2 regions of the Streptomyces sp. NPDC002324 genome follow, and region 1 is predicted to be linked to the other one. Evidence: predicted binding sites of a transcription regulator. Region 1 holds the regulator's gene; the other holds the start of a gene.
The links. Region 1 encodes HspR, which represses chaperone genes until heat shock. Its sites were predicted from a motif close to TTGAGNNNNNNNNNCTCAA; they were not measured.

Region 1 (5,500 bases):
GGCCGGGTCCGTTCGCGAATTCAGTCCCTGCCTCGGACATGGTCTCGGGCCTCTCATGTGCAAGAGCGGTCAAGGTGGCACCTCCTCCTCAAGTGTGGGCTGGGCGTGCACGGGGCACAAGCAACGCCGCCACGCTAGGCGGGCGTGCTCGCTCACCTGCGAAAACGCCCTCGCTTCACTCGAACTGGTGACGCAGAAACGACTCACCCCCACGAGCGTCGGCCCGCCTCCGCTCCCCGCCCCACACACCCCACCCACCTCGTACAACCATCCCCTCACTCCAAGAGTCTGATCGTCACCAGCGGTGTCCCCCGCCGGTGACGCTCTGCATCACGCTTCGAAGGACCCCATGACCTCAGTCAGACGCTCGACGGCCGCCACGGCCGCCGTCGTCGTGCTCGCCACAGCCGGCGGTCTGCTCGTCTCGACCGCCACGCCGGCGAACGCGGCCGTCACCTGCGCCTCCCCCGTCTTCAAGCGGCAGCTCTTCGCGAACACCTCCTTCTCCGGCACCCCCAAGAAGACCGACTGCGACAGCGCCGTCGACGAGAACTGGAAGACCGGGGCCCCCGCGTCCGGCCTGCCGAAGGACAACTTCGGTGTCCGCTGGTCCATGACCCGCGACTTCGGCTCCGGCGGCCCCTTCGCGCTCTCCGTCTCCGGCCTGGACGGCATCCGTGTCTACCTCGACGGCAAGCGGAAGATCGACCTCTGGAAGAACGGCACGACGGCCGTCTCGAAGTCCGTCAACCTGACGGTCCCGCCCGGCAAACACACCCTGCGCGTCGACCACGTCCACTGGACCGGCTCCGCCAAGGTCAAGTTCACGTACACGCCCCGTACCTCGGCCGACGTCGACAAGGTCAAGCCGTTCGCCCCGGCCGGCCTGACGGCCGCCTACTCCGACACCACCCAGCAGACCGGGCTGAGCTGGCGGAAGAACGCCGAGGCGGACCTGGCCGGATACCGGGTGTACCGACGCGTGGCAGCCACCACCGCCACCGACTGGCAGATCCTGCGCACCCTGGGGGCCACCACCACCTCGTACACCGACACCCCTGCCGCCACCGGGGAGACGTACGAGTACCTGGTCCGGGCGTACGACAAGGCCGGCAACCGCTCCGCCGACACCTCGACCGCCTCCGTGACCAGTGTCGCCGTCACCACGCCGACCGGCCTCACCGCCACCGGCACCGACACCGGGATCCACCTGACCTGGGACGCCGTTCCCGGGGCAGTGAGGTACCGGGTGCTCCGGTCGCACTCCGCGATCGACGGGGGCACCAGCTGGCAGACCACTGGCAACTCCCTGACCGACACCGGTGTGACCCGCTCCGCCCGGCACGAGTACGGGATCGCGGCGATCGACGCGAGCGGCCGGGTCACCGCCTACAGCACGGCCAGGGCCGCCCGCCGGCTGGTGGCCGCACCCACCATCGGCAAGGCGTTCCCCCATGCCCGCGCGGTCACCGTGACCTGGGACGCGGACTCCAGAACCGGCGGCTCCTCCATGGGCTACCGCGTCTACCGCGCCACGGGCACGAGCGCCACATGGGTCGAGGTGACCGACCGCTGCCGCTGGACCGAGCGCGATCTCGCCGACGGCACCGACCAGTACCTGTGCACCGACTGGTCGGCGGCCACCAGGACCTCCTACCGCTACGCCGTCAGCGGCTACGACAGCAACGACAAGGAGGGCCTGCGCAGTGGTGAGGTGGCCGCCACCACCGGCAGCGACAAGCAGGCGCCCGCGGCTCCGGCGTCCGTGACCGCGACCGTCGAGGACTGGGGCACCACCCTGACCTGGTCGCAGGTGGCCGACGCCGATCTCGACGGGTACACCGTGTGGCGGGGCACGATCGCCGACGGCGTCTGCACGGACGCCGAACAGGTCGACCACACCCGCGTGACCGAGACGACGTGGCGGGACGTCGATGTCGCGGACGGTGAGAACCTCTGCTACGTCGTCCGCCCCGTCGACTTCGCCGAGAACCTCGGCGCGGGCACCACGGTCCAGGTCACCGAGCGCGATCTGCGGCCCACCGTGGACACGCCGGCCGGAGCCACGCACGCGGCCGACGCGTCGCTCTCCGCCATCGGCCATGTGCAGGTGCACGGCTGGTCGCCCGCGGGCACCGAGGACTACGCGTCCTTCCGGGCCGCTCGCTGGAACGCGCGTACCGCCACGTTCGACGCGCTGCCGGACTCCGACCCGCTCCTCGACGAGAACGTCCCGGCCGGCACCTCCCTGTGGTACCAGGTCGTCGGCGTCCACGCGGACGGGACCACCTCGCTGCCGGTACTGGTGAGCGTGGCCGTACCACCGGCCTCCTGACGGAACGCCACAAGGGCCCGGTCTCGCTTCGCACCGAGACCGGGCCCTTCACATGGCTTCCCCAGCCGCCCGTAGGGCCTGCCGCGCTGCCGCCTACTCCTTGGCCTTCTTCGGCCGCCACACCACCAACGCGCTGCTCTGCTGCATCTCCTGATACGGCACCAGGTCGCGCCGGTAGGAGGCATGGACCGCCGCCTCGCGCTGGCGCATGGTCGCGGCGGCGCCGTCGAGGGCGGCCTCCATCTCGGCGACCCTCGACTGGAGGGCCGCGACCTGGTTCTCCAGCTCGATGATGCGCTTGATGCCGGCCAGGTTGATGCCCTCGTCCTGCGACAACTGCTGGACCGTGCGCAGCAGTTCGATGTCGCGGGCCGAGTAGCGACGGCCGCGCCCGGCGGTGCGGTCCGGGGAGACCAGGCCGAGACGGTCGTACTGGCGCAGGGTCTGCGGGTGCAGACCGGAGAGCTGGGCGGCCACCGAGATGACGTACACCGGTGTCTCTTCCGTCAGCTCGTACGCCCTGCCCAACGGATTCTGCCTACGGCGGCCGTCCATCACATTCATGCTCCCTTCGCGGCCTGGAACAGCTCCGCCCGCGGGTCCTCGCCCGCGGTCGCCTCGCGATACGCCTCCAGGGCGTCACGAGCCTTCCCCGACAGGTCCTTCGGAACACTCACCTCGACGGTGATCAGCAGGTCCCCGCGGGTGCCGTCCTTGCGGAAGGCGCCCTTGCCCCGGGCCCGCATCGTACGGCCGTTGGGGGTGCCCGGAGGCAGTTTCAGGGTGACCGGCGGTCCGCCCAGGGTCGGGACCCGGACCTCGCCGCCCAGGGCCGCCTCCGGATACGTCACCGGGACGGTCACCGTGAGGTTGTCGTCCCTGCGGCCGAACACCGGGTGCGGGTCGACGTGCACGACGACGTACAAGTCGCCTGCCGGGCCGCCCCGTTCGCCGGGCGCGCCCTTGCCGCGCAGCCGGATCCGCTGGCCGTCGGAGACGCCCGCCGGGATCCTGACCTGCATGGTGCGGGACGACTTGGCGCGGCCCGACCCCTTGCAGATGTCGCAGGGGTCCTCGGCGATCAGGCCCCGGCCCTTGCAGTCGGGGCAGGGGTCGGTCAGGGAGAAGCCGCCGCCGGAGCCCCGCGCGACCTGGCCGGTGCCGACGCACGTCGGGCACACGCGGGGTGTGCCGTTGGCGTCGCCGGTGCCCGAACAGGCCTTGCAGGGCGACTGCGAGGACATCCGGAGCGGGACGGTCGCGCCCTCGATGGCCTCGGTGAAGCTCAGCGTGACCTCGGACTCGATGTCCTGGCCGCGCCGGGGCTGCACGCGCGTGGTGCCGGAGCTGCCCCGGTTGAAGAGGCCGCCGAAGACATCGCCGATGCCCCCGCCGAAGCCGCCCGCCTGCCCCCCGCCCTGGGCGCCGCCTCCGAAGAGGTCGCCCAGGTCGAAGTTGAACGAGCCGCCGCCCGCACCCGGCCCCGGGCGGAAGCCGCCGTTGCCGAAGAGGGCGCGGGCCTCGTCGTACTCCTTGCGCTTCTTGGGGTCACCGAGGATGTCGTTGGCCTCGGAGATCTCCTTGAAGCGCTCCTCGGCCCTGGTGTTCCCCTTGTTGGCGTCCGGGTGGAACTCGCGGGCGAGTTTGCGGTACGCCTTCTTGATCTCGGCCTCGGTGGCGTCCTTGGGGACGCCGAGGACCTTGTAGTAGTCCTTCTCGATGAAGTCCTTGGTACTCATCCGCGACGTCCCTCCTTCCGCTCAGCCTGCATGCCGCCTGCGTCAGCCCTCGTCCGGGCCACCGCTCTCCTTGTCGTCGGCACCGGAGGCACCGGAGGCGCCCTCGGACTCCTCGGCCTTGGCGGACTGCGCACCGGGCTGCGGTTCGGCCACGGCCACCCGCGCGGGGCGGATGGTGCGCTCGCCGATGCGATACCCCGGCTGGAGAATCGCCACGCACGTCGTCTCGGTGACGTCGGGCGCGTAACTGTGCATCAGGGCCTCGTGGATCGTCGGGTCGAAGGGCTCGCCCTCCTTGCCGAACTGCTGCAGGCCCATCTTCGCCGCGACCGTCTCCAGCGACTCGGCGACGGACTTGAAGCCGCCGACCAGCTCGCTGTGCTCCCGCGCGCGGCCGATGTCGTCGAGTACGGGCAGGAGTTCGGTCAGGAGGTTCGCGACGGCGATCTCCTTGACCGTGATCCGGTCGCGCTCGACCCGTCGGCGGTAGTTCTGGTACTCGGCCTGGAGGCGCTGGAGGTCCGCCGTGCGCTCACCGAGCGCCGTACGCACCTGGTCCAGCTGTGCCGTCAGACCGGCCACCTGGGCCGTCGCCGCCGCGTCCCCGGCCGGGGCCGCCCCCTCCTGGGGGGCGGCCTTCGGCTCGGCGTCGTCAGAGCCGGAGGGGACATCAGGCTGCTGCGGCTGAGCCGACTGCGGCTGCTGCTCGTCGAAGCCCGGGGTCTCCTCCGTCACGCGGCACCGTCCTTGCGCTCACGGTCCTCGTCGACGATCTCGGCGTCCACGACGTCGTCGTCGGCCTTGGCGTCACCGGCGCCCGCCTCGCCGCCCGCGGCCTGCGCGGCCTGCGCGTCGGCGTACAGGGCCTGGCCGAGCTTCTGCGAGACGGCGGCGACCTTCTCGGTGGCCGTGCGGATCTCGGCGGTGTCCTCACCCTTGAGGACTTCCTTCAGCTCGGCGACGGCGGCCTCGACCTCGGTCTTGATGTCGCCGGGGACCTTGTCCTCGTTGTCCTTGAGGAACTTCTCGGTCTGGTAGACGAGCTGCTCGCCCTGGTTGCGGCTCTCGGCGGCCTCGCGGCGGGCGTGGTCCTCCTCCGCGTACTTCTCGGCCTCCTGGCGCATCCGGTCGACCTCGTCCTTCGGCAGCGAGGAGCCGCCGGTGACGGTCATCTTCTGCTCCTTGCCCGTGCCCAGGTCCTTCGCGGTCACGTGCATGATGCCGTTGGCGTCGATGTCGAAGGCGACCTCGATCTGCGGGACACCGCGCGGGGCGGGCGGCAGACCGGTCAGCTCGAACATCCCGAGCTTCTTGTTGTACGCCGCGATCTCGCGCTCGCCCTGGTAGACCTGGATCTGCACGGACGGCTGGTTGTCCTCGGCGGTGGTGAAGATCTCGGACCGCTTGGTCGGGATCGTCGTGTTCC
Region 2 (5,500 bases), on a different contig from region 1:
CAGGAGGTTGAAATGGCTCAGGTGCCCGTCCGTGACCAGTTCGGCGGTGCCGCGACGCGGGGGCGTTGCGTCGGTGGCCCCGGTGAGTGACCCGTCGGGGTTCATGGTCAGCATGGCGTGGAAGAGCTGGCCCGCCTTCTCCGCGAGGGTCATCCGGCTCAGGAGGTCCGCCACGCGCTCGTCGGCGGGGCGGCTGGGGTCGCGGTACGGGAGCATGCGAGGGGCTTCCTTGTACGGGGGCTCTGGCGGGGCTACTTGACCGAACGGACGAACTGGACGGCGAGGGCGCCCGCGAGCGAGGCGACGGCGCCGAAGAGGAACAGGGCGCTGTAGTTGGAGCCGCTGCCGCCGACGGCCAGCAGGCCCGGGGCGATGATCGGCACGAGGGACTGGGGCAGGGCGTTGCCGATGTTGAGGACGCCCATGTCCTTGGCGGACTCCTCCGGGTCGGGCAGCACCGCGGCTGCCAGCGCCATGTCCACGGAGAGATAGAGCCCCTCGGCGAAGCCGAACACGACCATGGCGAGGAGGTACGCCCCGAAGGTCTGGGCGGTCGCCACGAGCGCCAGACCGACGGCCATCCCGAGCGAGGAGCCGAGGACGTACGGCCTGCGGCGGCCCGACCGGTCGGAGAGCTGGCCGCCGACGACCGAGCCGACGACGGTCGCGGCGACCATGACGAGGGTGCCGACGAAGAACCGGTCGGCGACCTCGACCCCGTCGTAACCCATGCGGTCCATCAGAAAGTAGACGGAGTAGCTGGTCACGCAGGCGGCGCCGGTGAAGACCAGGAAGCGGCCGGCGAAGTTCCACATGAAGTCGGGGTGCCGGCGCGGATTCACCCAGAAGCTGCGGAGGAACTCCTTGACGCCGTACGGCTCGAACGCGCCGGCGCGTGCCGGGCGGTCGCGGTCCTTGATGACCACGGCCAGGAGACCGACGCAGGCCAGCCCGATCAGCCCCGGCACCAGGAACGCCAGGAAGAGCGAGCCGCTGAACAGCCGGGCGAGGCCCGCGCCGGCGACCAGGGACAGCGACAGGGTCATGCCGACGATCCCGGACACCCTGGCCCGCTGCCGGTCCGGGATCAGGTCCGGCACGCACGAGGTGAGCGCGGCGAGGGTCGCGTTGATGCCGAGCTGCGCGAGTGCCCAGCCCAGCATCAGGGTGGTGAGGCCGGTGCCGAGGGCGACCACCAGCAGTCCGGCGAGCCCGGCCGCCATGCCGCCGAGCAGCCAGGGGCGGCGCCGGCCGAAACGGCTGGTCGTACGGTCGGACAGGGCGCCGAACACCGGGTTGCCGACCATGGCGAGCAGCGCGCCGACGGACAGCACCCGGCCGAGGGCCGCACCCCGGTCCGCCTCCGGCACGATCTGGTTCACGCGCAGGGCGAGGGTGACGATGACAGGGGTGAGGACCGCGAGATAGGTGCCGAACTGGGCCAGGGCCAGGCCGAACACGAGTCGGGCGGGAGCGTTCTCGGTCCGGTCGGCCGGGCCGGGGGACGGGGTGGTCGCCTCGCCGAGCGGGACGGCGTCCGGGGTGACGGCCATGGGCTCTCCTGGGGGACGAGGGCGGCGGCGCCGCCGCGCAGGCCCGTTCAGGGAAGCAGCAAAACCGAGTGGGTACTAGGTTTTGGACAAGTGGCCACCATCACGCGGCAGATGGCTTGAACAGACAGGTTGATTACTCGTGTAACCGGCGGTCCGCGAGGGATCTGGGGGCGGCCGGGCGGGGGCTAGGGTGACGGCCATGGTGCGGAACCGGAGGTCAGCGGGGTCCGGCGAGGGTGGGTCGGCGGAGGCCGGCGGGGGCGGGCCGGAGGGGTCCGGCGCGCGGGGCTCGTACGCGGTCGGGGACGAGCGGCGGCTGCGCATCCTGGACGCCGCCGTCGAGAACTTCGCCCGACGGGGCTTCCACGCCGCCTCGCTCGCCCGGATCGCCAAGGACGTCGGGATCACCCAGGGCGGGCTGCTGCACCACTTCCGCAGCAAGGAGGATCTGCTCGTCCAGGTGCTGGAGCGCATAGACGAGAGCGACCGGGAGCGGTTCTTCTCCCGACGGTTCGAGTCGGCGTCCCAGATGTTCGCGGCGCTCGTGAAGCTCGCCGAGTACAACGGCACACGGTTGGGCCGCACCCGGATGTTCAACGTCCTGGCCGCGGAGGCGGGTGACCCCGAACATCCCGCCCACGCGTACTTCGTCCGGCGGTACGCCGAGGTCGTGGACACCGTGGGCGGGGTGCTGCGGCGGGGGGTGGCCTCCGGTGAACTGCGGGCCGGCACGGATGTCGTGGCCGTGGCGCAGGAGTTGGCCGCCGTGATGGACGGGCTGCAGATCCAGTGGGTGCTGGATCCGCGGGGGTTCGACATGGCGGGGCGGTTCCGGGTGTACGTGGAGCGGGTGTCACGGGGCATCGGCGCGGAGCGGTCGTAGGGCTGGTGGGCGCGAGGGCGCGAGGGCGCGTGGGCGCGTGGGGCCGGGGTGCGGGGGCGTCGCCGCTGTCGAGTCGCTGTGAATCGGGTCGAGGGTGGCGGAGGTCACAGACAGGGGCGTATCGGAACGTCGAGGGTGGGGTGAAACCGGAAGGAGCGCCTCGCTTTGGATGCCACCGAGGCCGTGAAGCCCGTGGAGTTCCTGAAGTCCGCGGAGCCCTTGGGGTCCGTGCAGTCCGTGCCGTCCGTGGGGCCTGAGGAGCCCGTGGCGAGCGGGGCGGGCGTGGCGCGGGCCGAGGTGCCCCCGTCGGTGCACGAACCTGTTCTCGACGGCATCCCGCGGCAGCCCGGTGCGGCAGCCGACCGTGCCCGGACGCCGGAACGGGACGCGGAGTCCACGGGGCGCGAAGAACCCGCGCACGCCCCGCTCCCGCACGCCCCGCTCCCGCGCCTGCCGCTCCCGCGCTCCCGGCTCCCGCGTCCCTGGCGTCTGCTCCCCACCCCCGTCGGCACGCCCTTCACCTTCTTCTACGCCTCCGTCCTCGTGGTCACCTCGATCGTCGCCGAGTACGCGGGCCCCGCCCTGGTGCACGCGCTTCACCAGGGCTCCAGCACGGATGTGGCCCACCTGGTGCGGTCCCCGGCGCTCGTACTGTTCGCGAGCGCGCTGTGGGTGGCGGGCGGGGTCGCGTCCTTCTACGCCGTGGGGTTCCTGCTGGTGCTGACCGCGCTGGAACGCCGGATCGGCGGGTGGCGCACGGCCGGGGTCTTCCTGCTGGGCCACGTCCTCGCCACCCTGGCCACGGAGGTTCCGGTGGGCCTCGCCGTCCTGGCCGGCCGCCTTCCCGGCAGCTCCCTCCACCGCCTCGACTACGGCATCAGCTTCGGGGTGGCGGCGAGCGCGGGCGCGCTGGCGGGGCTGCTGTCACCGTGGCTGCGGTGGCCGACGCTGCTGATGTTCGGCGGGATGCTGGTGAACGACCTGGTCGCCTTCACGGACCCGATGACGAACTGGGGACATCTGCTTGCCCTGGCGATCGGGGTGGCGACGTGGCCGGTCGTGCGGCGGTGGAGGCGGGCGGCGGACCGGGGCGACTGACCGGGGTCGCCGGGGTCTGCCGGAGGCCGGTGCGGGGCGGTCCGGGGTCACGACGGTCGGCGGCGCGTAGCCCGGGTCGGTCGCGTCGTGCGTGGCCCCGCCCGGCATCGACGCGTTCCCGTGGTCCGACCGCCGCCGGCGCCGCGCTGATCGCCCACAGCGAACGCCCCGCCTCTCGGGGAACATTCCTCGGCTCATGTGCATTGAGTCGGCATAGCTCAACTTGACTGCCGAGGGAGAGATCATGGCTTCGACGTCCGCACCGCTCACCCTGCCCGTGTTGCCGCTCGACGGGGAGGTCGTGCTGCCGGGAATGGTGGTGCCGCTGGACCTCAATGACACGGATGTACGGGCCGCGGTGGAGGCCGCGCAGGCGGCGGCGCGGGCGGAGCCCGGGAAGCCGAAGGTGCTGCTGGTGCCGCGGATCGACGGGTCGTACGCGGCCACCGGTGTGCTCGGGACCGTCGAGCAGGTCGGACGGCTGGCCGACGGGGACCCCGGCGCGCTCATCCGCGCGGTCCGCCGGGTCCGGATCGGGGCCGGCACCACCGGGCCCGGCGCCGCCCTGTGGGTCGAGGGGACGAGCATCGACGAGAGCGTGCCGGAGCCGCTGCCCGGCCAGGTCGCCGAACTCGCCAAGGAGTACAAGGCACTTGCCACCAGCTGGCTCCGCAAGCGCGGCGCCTGGCAGGTCGTGGACCGGGTGCAGGCCATCGACGACGTCTCCGCGCTCGCCGACAACTCCGGTTACTCGCCCTTCCTCACCGTCGAGCAGAAGATCCAGCTCCTGGAGACCGGCGACCCCGTCGCCCGGCTGAAGCTCGCCACCCAGCAGCTGCGGGACCACCTCGCCGAGCAGGACGTCGCCGAGACCATCGCGAAGGACGTCCAGGAGGGCGTCGAGAAGCAGCAGCGCGAGTTCCTGCTGCGGCGCCAGCTCGAAGCCGTGCGCAAGGAACTGCGCGAGCTGAACGGCGAACAGGACGGCGAGGAGTCCGACGACTACCGCGCGCGTGTCGAGGCCGCCGACCTGCCGGAGACGGTACGGGAGGCCGCGCTCAAGGAGGTCGACAAGCTGGAGCGGTCCAGCGACCAGTCGCCCGAGGGCGGCTGGATCCGGACCTGGCTCGACACCGTGCTCGAACTGCCCTGGAACGAGCGCACCGAGGACGCGTACGACATCCGGGGCGCCCAGCGGGTGCTCGACGCCGAGCACGCCGGTCTGCAGGACGTGAAGGAGCGCATCACCGAGTACCTCGCCGTGCGCAAGCGGCGTGCGGACCGGGGGCTGGGCGTCGTCGGCGGGCGGCGCGGTGGTGCAGTGCTCGCGCTCGTCGGACCGCCCGGTGTCGGCAAGACCAGCCTCGGCGAGTCCGTGGCCCACGCGATGGGGCGCAAGTTCGTCCGCGTCGCGCTCGGCGGCGTCCGGGACGAGGCGGAGATCCGCGGGCACCGGCGTACGTACGTCGGGGCGCTGCCCGGACGGATCGTGCGGGCCATCAAGGAAGCCGGGTCCATGAACCCCGTCGTCCTGCTCGACGAGATCGACAAGGTGGGCTCCGACTTCCGGGGCGACCCGGCCGCGGCCCTGCTCGAAGTCCTCGACCCCGCGCAGAACCACACCTTCCGGGACCACTACCTGGAGGTCGAGCTGGACCTGAGCGACGTCGTCTTCCTGGCCACGGCCAACGTGCTGGAGTCGATCCCCGAGGCGCTGCTCGACCGCATGGAGCTGGTCCGGCTGGACGGGTACACGGAGGACGAGAAGGTCGTCATCGCCCGGGACCACCTGCTGCCCCGTCAGCTGGAGCGGGCCGGCCTCGGCTCCGACGAGGTCGTCCTCGACGAGAGCGCGCTGCGCAGGCTGGCCGGTGAGTACACGCGCGAGGCGGGCGTCCGCAACCTGGAGCGGTCCGTGGCGCGGCTGCTGCGCAAGGTCGCGGCCCAGCACGAACTGGGGCAGCGC

Region 2: the regulator HspR is predicted to act here: its motif matches at 3,738-3,756, upstream of lon (endopeptidase La).

What each region holds. Positions count from the first base shown of each region.
Region 1 covers NZ_JBSFCF010000009.1:220,982-226,481, forward strand. The annotation lists gene ACWCRJ_RS15495 (Uma2 family endonuclease) at 1-73, opposite strand, end outside; gene ACWCRJ_RS15500 (fibronectin type III domain-containing protein) at 350-2,335, shown strand; gene ACWCRJ_RS15505 (heat shock protein transcriptional repressor HspR) at 2,429-2,890, opposite strand; gene dnaJ (molecular chaperone DnaJ) at 2,896-4,074, opposite strand; gene grpE (nucleotide exchange factor GrpE) at 4,117-4,809, opposite strand; gene dnaK (molecular chaperone DnaK) at 4,806-5,500, opposite strand, start outside.
Region 2 covers NZ_JBSFCF010000011.1:165,976-171,475, reverse strand. The annotation lists gene ACWCRJ_RS17520 (glycoside hydrolase family 3 protein) at 1-216, opposite strand, end outside; gene ACWCRJ_RS17515 (MFS transporter) at 252-1,553, opposite strand; gene ACWCRJ_RS17510 (TetR/AcrR family transcriptional regulator) at 1,753-2,436, shown strand; gene ACWCRJ_RS17505 (rhomboid-like protein) at 2,602-3,534, shown strand; gene lon (endopeptidase La) at 3,779-5,500, shown strand, end outside.